DNA from 3 places in the Mesobacillus sp. genome. Region 3 is predicted to be linked to each of the others. Evidence: predicted binding sites of a transcription regulator. Region 3 holds the regulator's gene; each other region holds the start of a gene.

Region 1 (5,141 bases), on a different contig from region 3:
ATCATTTTACAACGCGACTGAATGATTGAAAAATATTTAGCAAGCTTCTTATTTGGCCAAAAACTCCTGAAGAGCCTGCCTGTTTTCCTCCAGGTCGATGGCGAGGATGGCACCGTCACTCTCGACACGCTGGTTTTCATAGGAACCTTCTACCGGAATTCTCATCGTATCGATATCCCGGTTATCCTTTGAAAGGAATCCCTTACCCATGAAAAGGATATCTCCGGTATCCATATTGGTGTTGACAAAGGGCCTGACTACACCTACCAATTTAGGAAGCTTAGGCAGGGTCTGTATGCTGGCAAACTGCTTGCCGACTTCTTTGATCACATTCTGCTGACGCTCGACTCTCCCAAAATCACCAACAGCGTCATGGCGGAAGCGGACATATCCAAGAAGATGCTTGCCGTCCAGCCTCTGCAGGCCCGGCTCAAGGATGACACCAATATTTGCCGACATCTGCTTCTCAACATCCACCTCCACTCCCTCAGGGAATGCTTCATCAATAACCCGGACAAAGCCCTCGAAGTCAACAATAGCATAGTACTGAAGATCAACGTCAAAGTTCTCTTTTATCGTTTGCCTTAAAAGCTCAGGTCCTCCTAGTGCAAATGCTGAGTTTATTTTATGGTCACCGTATTCAGGTATGCTTACATACGTATCCCTCATAATCGAAGTCAGCTTGTAGGATCCTGTATCAGGATTATAGCTTGCAATCATGATTGTATCGGCACGGGCCTTTTCCTTCGCTCTTGCATCGCTTCCGAGGAGGAGAATATTCGTAGCGCCATTCTTGTCACGTTTCCCGTGGAATTCATATTCTTGTTTGTTCTGGTCTATATCCTTCGCTGAATCATTAACTCCTGCTCTATATTGAAAATAAGAATAAATTGCTAATGCTCCGATCAGAAGGAACAGCAGCAAAAAGACACCTGACCATCTAATGCGCTTCTTCTTTTTCTTACGCTGGGTTCTTTCATATCTCATGACAAAATTCCTTCCAAAAATGATTTTAATAGTTCCCTTTACTTTTATTATCGTGCTGCAAGAGGTTCAATTAAGCAATGGGATTTTTATAATTCATGATTCCTCCTACTATATTGACTTGTTTTTTTCTATTTTAGTTACTGCTTCATATTATTTTCCTTCTTTTCCTATTACCTTAAACTTCTCTGGCCTAAATTTCAAAAATAAATCCCGCATTGAGTAATCAATACGGGATCAAAGAAACGTTTTTCAATTTTAAAACCTGGCTTGCCTGCTGCCGTTTTATTTCAGATATTCATTAAACCACTCAACGATATATGCGAGGCGATCCAGCCTGAGGTTTGGCTTGCCGCTTCTGGAAAGCTCATGGTTTGATTCCGGGAAGCGGATGAACTTAGTTGTCTTCCCCTGGCGCTTTAAGGCGATGAAGAGCTGTTCTGCCTGCTCGATTGGACAGCGGTAATCCTTTTCACTGTGAAGGATCAATAATGGAGTATTTATTTTATCCGCATAGGCCAGAGGTGAGTGCTTCCATAAAGTATCGATGTCGCTAAGGTCAGCTTTGATTTGCCACTCAGTGAAATAATAGCCAATATCGCTTACGCCGTAAAAGCTGATCCAGTTAGAGATGGAACGCTGGGTCACAGCTGCTTTGAACCTGTCTGTATGCCCTACAATCCAGTTTGTCATGAAGCCGCCATAGCTGCCGCCGGTTACCCCCAATCTTTCGCTATCGATAAAATCATAGTTTTCAAGAGCATAATCGACTGCGTCCATCACGTCCTGATAATCTCTGCCACCGTAATCACCACGTACAGCATTGACGAATTCCTGTCCATAGCCATGGCTGCCGCGCGGATTAATGTAAAGCACGCCATAGCCCTCAGACGCCAGCACCTGGAACTCATTGAAGTATGAATTCGCGTACAGAGCATGGGGACCGCCATGAATCTCAAGAATGAGCGGGTATTTCTTCCCTTCCTCATAACCTGCAGGTTTCATGATCCAGCCATGCAGAGGCGTTCCATCCCCTGCTGCAAATGAAATTGGTTCAGGCTCGGACAAGGCAATCTGGCCGAGGAACTTTTCATTAACAGAAGTAAGCTGCTTCATTTCTCCTGTTGTCACTTCTAGTTGGAATAATTCCCCCGGTAGCACAGGCTTGCTGACCGCAGCAACGATTCTTTGATTTTTGCGATCCAGTGAATAACCGTACACATGCTGCTGATCAAGCAAGGCTGGATAAATTTCACCTGCCATATTGCCGAAGTAGATCACCGTGTTTCCCTGGTCGCTCGCCAGGAAATAAAAGCTTTCGCTGTCATCGCCCCAAATGAAGCCCGGACTATGTGCTCCCTGCTGGAAATCAGCCGCAACGGCATCGCCAACGAGGATGTCCATATTCTCAGTGATGCAGCTGACATGGCCTGTGGCTAGTTCCTGGACCCAAAGCTGGGACAGCGTAGCATTTTCATATTGTCTTTCATGTCCCAAATAGCCAATGTATCTTCCATCCGGAGAAATGGCAGCACTTCCGTAATAGCCTTTTTCATTGGTTAGTTTTGCAGTTTTGCCTGATTCAAGCTCAAGCAGGAACAAATCGCTCTTGAATGAGAAATCACGCTCCGGACTTTCGTCAGCAGCCAGGACAATCGATGTTCCATCCGGTGTCCAGCACTGTACATGGTAATCGGCATCACGCTTTGTAACCAGTTTTGTGCTGCCATCCTCTAAATGAACAAGGACTGTTTGCTTGTACTTGCCATCCCAGAATCCCGCAGCATCCGATTTATACTTCATTTCTTCAGCCACGAAAGGCTCAAGCTTCTTTTCTTCTTTTTTATCTTCTTCCTTTTCGAGCAATTCCTCGTCAGGCTTCAGAAATACAGAGCAAGCCAGCTTTTTGCTGTCCGGAGACCAAACGGGGCCGCTCACACCATTTTTAAGGCTGGTCGCCTGCCTTGCCTCTCCGCCTGAAGCATCCAGTATATAGATCTGATTCTTTCCGCTCCTGTTAGAAACAAATGCAATTTTGGTACCATCAGGAGACCATCGTGGCGAATGGTTCCGGAATTCACCAAAGGTCCATTGCTTCGCCTCTCCACCTTCAGCAAGATCGATTATGTATAGATTAGAAACATAGTCATTCTTTTTTTCCGCCATTTCAGTCTGGACAAAAACACATTTCATGCCATCCGGCGAGATTTGCGGGTCTGTTACAGACTTTAACTCATATAAATCATCTGCTTTGAGAAATCTTTTTTCTCCCATTTGAGAGCCACCCTTTCATAAATAAAGATTGTCTATCTATCTTTATTTCGATAACAGAAATAATTTTCCTCCTTCTTAAAAAAATTCTTTTTTCCTTCAGATGAAATAGGCCGGGATTTTTCAGTGACGTTTGGAAAATATGATACTAAGCAGAAAAAATTTTTTACCTACTTGAATTCATGCTGAAAATCCATTACGATTATAACGAACAAACGTTCTACTTTTAGTCAAAAGGAGCCAACAAAAATGACAAGGATTCCAGAACATGACCGCGATATCATGGAGCAGGCCATTTATTTGCCGATGGTCCTGGTCGTGCTGAATCGGGATCTTTCTGTCGTTGAAAACAGTCCCTTCAAATTAAAAAAGCCTTATTTGGAGCTTATCGAAGAAACAATGAAGGCCGTCCAGAAAGAACTCGCAAAAGTTAAAAGCTATCTGAAGAAAAACAGCCTGAAGGTTGAGGAAGTCAAACGTGATGATGCGTTTACGATGTATCTCTTCATTTATCAAGGCTACGAAGAACACCACAACTATTTCAATCCCCGCATCCGGAACAAGGTCCAGGAATTGATGGTGCATTACCTGTTCAAACGATTCAAACAGGCTGAAGCCCCCATTGAGAAGAATTAAGGGATCCGTCCCTCAGGCTCGGATCCCCTTAAAATTTATTCGTGGCGTTTTATAAAGGACTCGCTTACCATTCCGGCATTAGCGTATCCATTCTGCTGACCATGCAATAGATATAGAGCCTTTCGTTCTGTGTCTTTCATCCGCTGCATGAATTTCGTGCGGAGAAGTGATGTTCTCAGCAGCTGATTTTCAAAAGAGTGATGAGAGACTGGCAGAATAATGGATTTTTTATTCCTGAAGATGACCTGGGTGCTATGGGAATCCACCTTTTTATGAATGAGGACATGTTCCTGTGCAACCCAAATACAATCCGGGTTTGAAGGTGAACTTGTAGGCATGAAGTAGATGGAGCTTATGGGGTCAATAATGATGGGGACCTTATGGGTAATCCCTGTCAGCTGAGTAGTTCCTTCTTTCCGTCCTTCATAGCTGGAACCAAAATATTTACAGCTTTTCTTGATAATATCAATCGGCCTGAAAGGTGATAAATACTCGTCCTCCAATTCGATCACCTTTGAATAAGTCCTGCTTCCGTACTCTTCAGGAAGGATGATCATTGTAAAAGGATTTATTTCATACTCTTCAATTAAATTCTTTTGGCTCACATTCATTCCTTCATCTCCTAAAATACCATATACCCTATCTTATCATAATTATTATTATTTTCTTTGATTGTGGAAAAATTTCTTAATTTTGCCACAAATAATATATCGGAAAAAATTTTCTAAAAATTATAAAAATTTAGTTGATTATCTTTTCTATCCTCCATATAATATAAAAAAGGTCTAAGAGGTGAGGTCAGTGAAAGAAAAGTCGTATTCTGAAATCATGAAGGCCAGCGTAATGAAACGCATAAAAGCCAAGGAATCTTTTGTTCTGGACCTGTACGTTGACATGCTGATTTCTGAAATCCAGCTCAATACGAAAAAAGAAAAATTGCTGTCGAAAATTGATAAAGCAATAGATGATCGCGATCAGGTTTTATTTTTAACCCTGACAGAAGAATTGAAGGATCTTAATAAACAATTTGGAACTTAGATGATTGAAATCCCCCATATCGGGGGTTTTTTATTATTTTAAGATATTGCTTCTGGCGTGTCAGACACTGCTTAAAACGGGCCATAAGGAATGCGTTCCTCTTTCCCATCCAGCCTGCATTAATCACATCTCTAATTCCATACGTCAAAAAAGCCCCCGAATATCGGAGGCTCATACGTTTAATTTCCCTGTTCATTCCGCTTTTGCAGCTC
Region 2 (5,141 bases), on a different contig from region 3:
GCAGGTCTTTTACCGGAACATCCATGTCGATTCCGTAATGGTTGCAGATCGCTTTAAGGAGCGATGGATAATATTGTGAGCTTGTCGGCTCCCATGGGGCAATTGCATTTTGGTTCAGTGTCAGGTCCTTGTTAGGAATGACAAGATCAACGTCAACCTCAAGCTTCGCACCTAAACCGTCACATTCAGGGCAGGCGCCGAAAGGACTGTTGAATGAGAACATCCTTGGCTCCAATTCACCGATTGAAAAGCCGCAAATCGGGCAGGCATGATTCTCGCTGAACATCAATTCTTCTTCTCCCATGACATCAATCAGGACATTGCCTTCACCAAGTCTCAAGGCTGATTCAAGGGAGTCAGCAAGACGGGCAGCAATTCCTTCTTTGACAACAATCCTGTCAACGACGACTTCTATCGAATGCTTTTTATTCTTCTCAAGCTCGATATCATCACCAATGTCATACATTTCACCATCAATCCGGACGCGAACATAGCCCTGCTTCTTCACATCTTCAAGCACCTTGACATGTGTCCCTTTGCGGCCGGATACGAGTGGTGCAAGGATTTGCAGCTTCGTCCTTTCCGGATATTCAAGCAGACGGTCAACCATTTGCTCGATTGTCTGTGAGGAAATTTCAATATTGTGCACCGGGCAGACCGGGCGTCCTACCCTGGCAAACATCAGACGCAAATAATCATAGATTTCTGTCACTGTCCCAACTGTGGAACGCGGATTCCGGCTCGTCGTTTTCTGGTCGATCGAGATTGCCGGGGACAATCCTTCAATTGTATCGACATCCGGCTTATCCATCTGGCCAAGGAATTGGCGCGCGTACGCCGATAAGGATTCGACGTAGCGGCGCTGTCCTTCCGCATAGATGGTATCGAATGCCAGAGAGGACTTCCCTGAACCGGAAAGCCCTGTCAGCACCACAAGCTTATCTCTCGGAATGGTGACATCTATGTTTTTTAAATTATGGGCTCTGGCGCCTTTAACGATCAATTTATCCATAGCCATGTTATCGTCATCCTTCCGCTTTCAACTCAAGTATGAGGTCACGCAGCTCGGCAGCCCGTTCGAAGTTGAGTGCCTTCGCCGCTTCCTTCATTTCTTTTTCCATATTTAAGATTACTTGCTCGCGATCTTTCTTGTTCAGTTTCTTCAGGCCTTCTGCCGGGCTGTAATCTTCTTGCTCCTCGGCAGCAATCGTTGCACGAATGACGTCTCGGATTGCCTTCTGGATCGTCTGCGGGGTGATGCCATGCTTCGCATTGTACTCTTCCTGAATCTCACGGCGCCGCTTCGTTTCGCTGATTGCTTTTTCCATTGAATCGGTCATCCTGTCTGCATACATGATGACATGTCCGCGTTCGTTCCTCGCTGCACGCCCGATTGTCTGGATCAGTGACCGCTCGGAACGGAGGAAGCCTTCCTTATCCGCATCAAGGATGGTGACAAGGGAAACCTCAGGGATGTCGAGCCCCTCCCTCAGCAGGTTGATGCCGACGAGGACATCGTATTTTCCGAGCCGGAGCTCACGGATAATCTCGATCCGTTCAAGTGTCTTGACCTCTGAATGCAGGTACTGTACCTTGATTCCGATTTCCTTCAGGTAATCTGTGAGATCCTCGGACATTTTTTTCGTCAATGTCGTAACGAGGACACGTTCATTGCGTTTGACACGGTCCTGGATTTCGCCGATCAGGTCATCGATCTGTCCTTCGATCGGCCTTACATCAATAGTCGGGTCAAGCAGACCGGTCGGACGGATGATCTGCTGGACCATTTCAGGAGTATGCTCCAATTCATATGGGCCAGGAGTAGCCGAGACAAAAATCGCCTGGCTGACATGCTCTTCAAATTCTGCGAACGTCAGCGGGCGGTTGTCCATCGCCGATGGCAGACGGAAACCGTGATCGACAAGCACCTGCTTACGAGCCTGGTCACCATTAAACATTCCCCTTATTTGCGGCAATGTAACATGCGACTCATCGACAACAATCAAAAAGTCATCCGGGAAATAGTCGAGGAGCGTATAAGGAGTTGCTCCTGCAGGCCTTAACGTCAAATGGCGCGAATAGTTCTCGATACCAGAACAGAAGCCCATTTCACGCATCATTTCCAGGTCATATCTTGTGCGCTGCTCAAGCCTCTGGGCTTCCAGGAGCTTTTCCTCAGCACGGAGCACTTCAAGGCGCTCTTCCAGCTCTTTTTCAATATTCTCGATCGCAATCCGCATTTTTTCTTCGCGGGTAACGAAGTGGGATGCCGGGAAAATCGCGACATGGTCGCGTTCGCCGATAATCTCGCCGGTCAGCGCATCCACCTCGCGGATGCGGTCGATTTCGTCACCAAAAAATTCGATCCTCATGCAATGTTCATCACGGGATACCGGGAAGATTTCCACGACATCGCCGCGGACTCGGAAAGTACCGCGCTTGAAGTCGATATCATTCCGCTCATACTGCACATCGACGAGACGGTGCAATAATTTATTGCGCTCGATCTCCATTCCTGTCCTCAAGGAAACAACCATGTCCCGGTATTCGTCTGGATTACCGAGGCCATAGATGCAGGATACACTGGCGATGATGATGACATCCTTGCGCTCAAACAGGGAAGATGTCGCCGAGTGGCGCAGCTTATCGATTTCATCATTGATGCTCGCATCCTTCTCGATGAAGGTATCCGTCTGCGGCACATAGGCCTCAGGCTGATAATAATCGTAGTAGCTGACAAAATACTCGACAGCATTGTTCGGGAAAAACTCCTTGAACTCACTGTAAAGCTGTCCAGCCAGTGTTTTGTTATGGGCGATGACCAGCGTCGGTTTGTTGATTTCCTTGATCACATTGGAAATCGTAAACGTCTTGCCCGTTCCTGTAGCCCCGAGAAGCGTCTGGTGCTTCTTGTTTTCGCGAACGCCTTTTACCAGCTCTGCAATCGCCGCAGGCTGGTCTCCCTGAGGGGAATATTTTGAGACTAATTCAAATTGGTCCTTCACAGAAAAGCCTCCTGTAAAATTTATTTCAGCTTCGCCCTTTTCGTGTTTTTTCCGGACACGAAAAAAAGCTTTCATCTATATAAGTCTTTCACAGTTGTCAAAAAGTCATATCCTCATTCTACCACAAAGCATGCAAAACAAACCAACAAAAAGCGAACAAACATTCGAATTTAAATTTTTCCTGGCAGCGAATGGTGCAGAAGCCAGTCGAAGCTTCGTTAATCAAATGTTTGATTGAATCCGCTCCGGCACTTCTGCGGTATAAAAAAACCTGCCGAACAGGATTCGACAGGCATGAACTATAGGTAAACTCTTATTTATCTTACTCCAGTATGAGAGATTAACTTTCTCCCTTCGGCTTCCGATTTTTGTTCATCATTCTATTGGCAAAAAAGAAACCCACAGTAAGTGAAAAAGCGTCAACCACAATCAGCAAAAATGAATCAGTATACCCTTTATACACAGACGCAGCGATCAGCGCTACAATCAACACGAGCGCAAGGACATGGTTATAGGCAACCCTGGTCAGGAAAACGACCATGAATCCTGGAAGGAAAAGTGCGGATAAGTATTTCAGCACTGTTAACACCTCGTTTATTTGTAAAAGCTCTTCGTAAGCACACGGCATAAATATCTATATGTATGAATATAGCTTTTTTACTGTCGAGTTACAAGAATCTTCTTTGTTATGCAAAAAAGCATGCAATAGGACCGTTCCCCTTGCATGCTCACCTTTATACAGCCACTTCCGTCAAGACCTTCGTTGCCCAGTCACTTGCCTCTCCGTAAAGACGGAAAAGTTCTTCCTGCTGCATCGCGGTTGGATTGAATTCTAATTCTCCGCCTTCATGAAAGGCATGTTCGATCTCTTTTAAAAATTGCAGCATGGCGTATTCATCGTTTTTTTCACCGGAGAGGGCTGCTTTCAGCTCATTGCTTAAAGGCAAGTCCTCTAATAAACTCTCCATTGGGAGGTGCAGCAAGGAATCCATCAGCGAAAACATTCCGAGCAGGAAATATTTCGACGCAAGCACTTCCCTGCCCACCTTCCTGCCGATGAGCTCGCCCAGCTTGCCGCGCTTGAGCGACAGCTCGATGATTTCTTTTTCCTTTGAGCCATCTGCCCTGCCCTGGTCAACTCCCCGTATCATTAACACATAAATCCATTTTTTGATTTCATTCAGGCCTAATAGGACAATCGCTTGTTTTATTGATGAGACTTCATTTCGTGGCCTGAAAACCGGGTTATTGATCAGTCTTAGCAGTTTATAGGAAAGAGACAGGTCTTTCTCGATTACATCCTTGATTTTCTCTATGTCGGGATCAGGACTCTCAATCTCATTTATTATTTGCAGGTATGAATGATAGTATGACGGGATGTCATAGCTATTCAGGATGACAGGCTTGCTGAAATAAAAGCCCTGGAAATATTCGAAACCGTCTTCCTTTGCTTCTTCATATTCTGAAATCGTTTCCACTTTTTCCGCCAGGAACTTGATATCCCGGCCTTTAATAAACCTGATGATTTCCTGCCTGTCCCTGCGGGTAGTGGTCCGGAAATCAATTTTAATCAGTTTCACATAATCGAGCAATTGAACTGTAAGGTCATTCCATTCGGATACAAAGAAATCGTCAAGCGCAATCGTATAGCCAAGTTCCTGCAATTCCTTGCAAATCGCCAGGATTTCTTCATTAATTTCCACTGTTTCAAGGATTTCTACAACGATGGATAATGGATTGAAATGGGACGGCACACCAAGCTTCAGCAGCTTCTCTGTAAAATTAATAAAGCACGGCTTTCCATAAGACAATGCATTGATTCCAATGTTTAAGAAACTATTAACAATGACATCAGTCGTCGCCTGATCGCCATTCGTATGCTGATAATTATTGACCGCACTGCTTCTGTAGAGTAATTCATATGCTACTGTTCTCTCATTTATATCGAAAATCGGCTGCCTGGCAACATAAATATCCATAATCCATCCCTCCCGAAACCTTAGGAAAAACCAAATCTGTCAATATTAAACAATATCGTTGTGGGAAAAATATACTACTATTTTTAATAGATGACAAGTAGTATTCATAATTACTATATTTTGTAAAAATAGCAGTAAATTCCGATTCTTAGTACCT
Region 3 (5,141 bases):
GGCGCCACCGGTGCGGACAGACATTGAACCGTGATCACTACCGCCATGCGGGTGATTTGATTATCTGTTCCCATGACTTTTATATGGAACATGTGTGGACAAAGGAATCCCGTAAGAGGGAAGGACAGATGCCGCTTCTCCCGGAAGCGAGCACAGTTATATTCGATGAGGGCCACTTGCTGGAGTTTGCTGCGCAAAAGGGCCTGACATATAGATTTAACTCTCAAACCCTTACAAATGTTCTGACTGGATATATGCATCAGGATGTACGGGAAGAGTCACTGTATTTAATCGAGGATATTTTGGAGCTCCATGATTCCTGGTTTGACTTGCTAGTTGAGCATTCTGCTGCGGTGGAGGGCTCGAATCGAAAAGAAGTCCCATTCTTGCCAACAATCAGGAAGACTGCTGAACTGCTGGAAAAGAAGGTCAGTGAACTGATGGATCAGCTCGTCTTCGATGCCGAGCTGTTTGTGATAGACGATTATCATTTAAAAATAATGGAAGAATACCTGGAGTTTTTTTCATATGGACTTGGGATCTTTCTGAAAAATGATGAAGGCATATTCTGGCTGGAGGAGAATGAGGTCCAGACCTCATTAGTCATCATGCCTCGCCTGGTTGAGGATATCCTGAAGAAGGAAGTATTCTCTCAAAACATACCATTTATATTTTCATCTGCGACTTTATCACAGGCAGGTGACTTTGGTTATATTGCAAAGAGCCTCGGTATTGAAAAGTTCAATTCCTTTACCGTCGATTCCCCATTCGATTATGAAGAACAAATGCAGATGGCTGCACATATTCAATCATCAGAATATGAGAAATGGGAGCAAATTGGGAAGGATTTAATGACCAAAGGCGGCAGCTCACTCGTGCTGTTTTCTTCTCAACAGGAAATGGAGCGGTTCAAGGGGTGGGCTGAAACAAAGCAATGGCCATTTGCGGTTTTATTTGAAGGTGACAGGGAAATAAGCGAGACAGTAAAAGAATTCCAGACAGTACACTCAGCCGTTTTATGTTCCTTTAGTTTATGGGAAGGTTTAGATGTACCCGGGGAATCACTTACTCAGGTTATAGTGTCTTCCTTGCCATTCCCTCCGCATGATCCGGTATTTATGGCAAAAAGAAAGCATGCTGAAAACCCTGAAACAGACGTCGATCTTCCTTATATGTTATTAAGATTAAGGCAGGGAATCGGCCGGTTAATCAGGACAAGCCAGGACTATGGTACCGTCCATATTTGGCTTACAGACAGCCAAAAGGCGAAGTACTTTAATCAGATTGAAAACATACTCCCAGTTAAAAAAATAGATTGGGAATAAAGAAAACATCCCGAACGGCACTGGCCGTTCGGGATGTTTTGTCAAAGACGGAGATTAAGGATGGCTTAGAAGCCGCATCCGCATCTTCTGTGGCGGCGGCGGTCGCGATCACGATCACGATCATCATCCCTGTTATCATCTTGAGCTCCTGCCAAATCTTCGATAATACAGCGGCGTACTGCGCGGCAAAGGTCATCGAAGTCAATTGTCGCTCTCACCTGGTTTCTGTCGCGATTAGGATAAAAAATATCTGCGACATCATTGTTGTTACGGTTGTAGCCCATTCTGTTCAACTCCTTCCCTGGTGGCTTTTCATATTACACTTTATCTTATGAAGCAGAGGACAAGGAGTTAAGGCTAAAACCTATTTTTTGATAAAATGTGCTATTCTCATAGTCCCAGTTTAATAGAATGAAAAAAAGCAAGCGGCAGCCCGCTTGCTTTTTTAATGCATATGTCTGTAAACACCGATTACTTTGCCGAGTATAGATACATTGCGAAGGATGATCGGATCCATGGAGGAGTTTTCCGGCTGAAGCCTGAAATAGTCCTTCTCTTTGAAGAAGCGTTTCACAGTTGCTTCATCTTCTTCTGTCATGGCAACTACAATATCACCATTATTCGCAGTCTTCTGCTGTTTTACAATGACATAATCCCCATCAAGGATACCCGCTTCAATCATGCTGTCCCCCATGATTTCAAGCATGAATACCTGCTCATCATGCGGAACCAGGCGGTCCGGAAGAGGGAAGTACTCCTCTACATTTTCAATTGCGGTTATCGGCATACCGGCAGTTACCTTACCAACGACAGGGACGTTAACAACTTTATATTTTGGGATCCGGCTGTCCTCTTCAATCTCAAGGATTTCAATTGCACGCGGCTTGGTCGGATCCCGGCGGATCAATCCCTTGCTTTCAAGCCTGGCTAAATGTCCATGAACAGTGGAACTGGAGGCAAGTCCAACAGCTTCGCCGATTTCACGAACGGATGGCGGATAACCCTTTTTCTTGACCTCACCTTTGATGAACTCAAATATGTCTTGCTGCCGTTTTGATAACTTTGTCATATTCACGCACCTCATATCATTTCTTGTCCTTATTATACCATGCATAAATTACAGATACAAACATAAGTTCGAATTTTTAGTTGACACAAAACAAATGTTCGCTTTATAATAAAAGACAGATAATCGAACAAACATTCGTAAGAGGTGCTGGATATGAAAAAACTATGGGCAAACAATTCATATGCTATTATTTTAATTGCAGCAGGACTGATTTTTTCACTCACTGTGAAAGTCCATTCAATGATTTCCGATGATCAATACATAACTGTTACTATAGAAGAAGGGCAATCACTATGGGAAATTGCCCAAACCTTTAAAGACGAACATAATCTCTCAGAAAGGCAATTCGTAAGCTGGGTTGAAAAGGAAAACGGAATAAATGGGGAAGTCATTCATCCGGGTGACGAAATCATGATCCCAGTTGCCGCTGAGCAAGGGGAACCAACACAGATTGCCGGCGCGGAAAGATAATTAGCAATTTGAAAATAGGTGAAAAAATGAAAGCAATAATCTACTGCCGTGTGAGTACCACCAAGGAAACACAGGAATCCTCGCTCGCAAGGCAGGAGGAGGAGCTGCTTAAACTGGCAGGCAGTTATGGATTCGAGGTTGTTAGGGTCATTAAAGAGCAGGCGAGCGGATATGATCTCGAGAGGGAAGGAATACTGGAGCTGCTAGAGCTGATCAAGGATAAAAGTATTCGTGCGCTGCTCATCCAGGATGAAACACGGCTTGGCAGGGGAAACGCGAAAGTGGCATTACTGCACTGTATTTTGAAAGAAGAGATAAAACTTTATAGTATTTCTCATCATGGTGAACTCCAGCTTTCAGAATCAGACTCGATGGTTTTGCAAATTGTCAGTATGGTTGAAGAGTACCAGAGGAAAATCCACAATATAAAAATCAAGCGTGGAATGAAACGGGCCATTGAGCATGGATACAGGCCGCAGAGAAATTTAAAAAAACAGGGCGAAAATTCCGGCCGGGAAAGAAAGGATATGCCCATCGAAGAAATTGTGAAACTACGAAATAATGGGCTGACTTTTGCTGAGATCGCCGCGACTCTGAGGGGTTTCGGCTTTAACGTTTCCAAGGCCACTGTTAATAGAAGATATCTGGAATATATCGAGTCACAGGAAGAGGAAGCACAATTGCACAATAAATAATTTGAGGTCAGTCTTCTTGTCAAAAACGGAGGATTCTAGTAACATGTCTGTTGACGTTACTTTTAAACAAAGGAGCTTTGCAATGCTATCAAGTGATAAAATTGCCAGAATCAATGAACTGGCACGAAAGGCTAAAGCCTCTAAGTTAAGTGAAGAAGAAGCCAAGGAACAAACGAAGCTTCGCGCTGAATATCTGCAGTCTTTCCGTTCTTCCATGCTTAACACCTTAAAAGGGGTAACGATTGTAGACCCTGCGGGTAATGATGTTACACCTGGCAAACTTAAAGATCTGCAAAATAAATCTAAGCTTCATTAATTTTCCAAATGTCCATTTACGGAATACATTTACTGTATTCCTTTTTTGTTTTGGCTGTTTTCGCAATGATTATTGCCTTCCACCGATGTTGAAATAAGATCCTAATGATTGTAGTGGAAGACGCGCAGACTCCTTCGGGATACAGCGGACAGGTGAGACACCGCAGGAGCGCAGCGACGAGGAGGCTAACCGCACACCCCAAGAAATATTTGCCCTTGAAAAAGCCGGTAGTTGGGCTTTTTCATAATTTTCCAGAGGAAAGCGAAGCGCCTGGAACGGAAATCAACAGCATTTTATTACAAACTCTTCTGTAAAACCCTTTTTGGAAAATGGGGAATTTCTTTCGAAAGTATATAGAATAGCAACAAAGTATAGAAAAAAGCCTTTGTTTTTAAGTTTCGGCTTTGTTTTAGGTCAATGTTGTTTGGTTTTAACCAAAATCAATGAAAGATAAATATTATATTATGGAAAAAAGCCAGGCGTTCACTGCAGGCTATTACATAAGACAGATGTGTTTGTGTCAAAATAATTAACATTACGGCCTTTTCTGTCTCCCTCAGGGGCAATTTGTTGTATAATAATTGTTCTCGCTATATATTAAGGATGTAGCCAGTACTAAGAGAAAGGATGTATTTCATGTTTAATAAAATTGATATGCTTTCAATCGACTCAATCCGTACTTTATCGATTGATGCAATTGAGAAGGCAAATTCTGGACACCCAGGAATGCCTATGGGTGCAGCACCGATGGCTTATACCCTGTGGACTCGTTATATGAACATCAACCCTAAAAATCCTGAATGGTTTAATCGTGACCGCTTTGTATTATCTGCTGGACATGGTTCAATGCTGCTATACAGCTTATTGCATTTAGCAGGTTATGACCTTTCAATGGATGATATCAAACAATTCCGCCAGTGGGGCAGCAAGACGCCTGGCCACCCTGAATTTGGGCATACGGCTGGTGTGGATGCAACTACAGGCCCGCTTGGTCAGGGAATCGCTATGGCTGTTGGTATGGCAATGGCTGAACGTCACCTTGCAGCTGTATACAATAAAGAAAACTATAACCTAGTTGACCACTTTACATATAGCATTTGTGGAGATGGCGATTTGATGGAAGGTGTCTCTGCTGAGGCGGCATCCCTTGCAGCACATTTGAAGCTCGGCAGACTTGTCGTTCTTTACGATTCAAATGACATTTCACTGGACGGCGAATTGAACAAATCATTCTCCGAAAGCGTTGCGGACCGTTTCAAAGCATA

Evidence for each region. The regulator LexA, encoded in region 3, represses DNA repair genes until DNA is damaged. The targets are predictions, from matches to a motif close to CGAACATATGTTCG.
Region 1: the regulator LexA is predicted to act here: its motif matches at 3,464-3,477, upstream of AC3EBE_RS15125 (YhjD family protein).
Region 2: the regulator LexA is predicted to act here: its motif matches at 3,159-3,172, upstream of uvrB (excinuclease ABC subunit UvrB).

Annotation. Positions count from the first base shown of each region.
Region 1 is NZ_JBYNSB010000037.1:70,506-75,646, reverse strand. Features, by position in the region: gene AC3EBE_RS15135 (LCP family protein) at 49-987, opposite strand; gene AC3EBE_RS15130 (S9 family peptidase) at 1,270-3,258, opposite strand; gene AC3EBE_RS15125 (YhjD family protein) at 3,505-3,891, shown strand; gene AC3EBE_RS15120 (competence protein ComK) at 3,927-4,502, opposite strand; gene AC3EBE_RS15115 (IDEAL domain-containing protein) at 4,693-4,929, shown strand; gene AC3EBE_RS15110 (M48 family metallopeptidase) at 5,109-5,141, opposite strand, start outside.
Region 2 is NZ_JBYNSB010000023.1:168,736-173,876, reverse strand. Features, by position in the region: gene uvrA (excinuclease ABC subunit UvrA) at 1-1,018, opposite strand, end outside; gene uvrB (excinuclease ABC subunit UvrB) at 1,026-3,005, opposite strand; gene AC3EBE_RS08915 (CsbA family protein) at 3,346-3,585, opposite strand; gene AC3EBE_RS08910 (EAL and HDOD domain-containing protein) at 3,740-4,984, opposite strand; gene AC3EBE_RS08905 (GNAT family N-acetyltransferase) at 5,133-5,141, opposite strand, start outside.
Region 3 is NZ_JBYNSB010000041.1:22,557-27,697, reverse strand. Features, by position in the region: gene AC3EBE_RS16425 (ATP-dependent DNA helicase) at 1-1,325, shown strand, start outside; gene AC3EBE_RS16420 (hypothetical protein) at 1,391-1,609, opposite strand; gene lexA (transcriptional repressor LexA) at 1,771-2,394, opposite strand; gene yneA (cell division suppressor protein YneA) at 2,548-2,865, shown strand; gene AC3EBE_RS16405 (YneB family resolvase-like protein) at 2,892-3,560, shown strand; gene AC3EBE_RS16400 (DUF896 domain-containing protein) at 3,643-3,876, shown strand; gene tkt (transketolase) at 4,513-5,141, shown strand, end outside.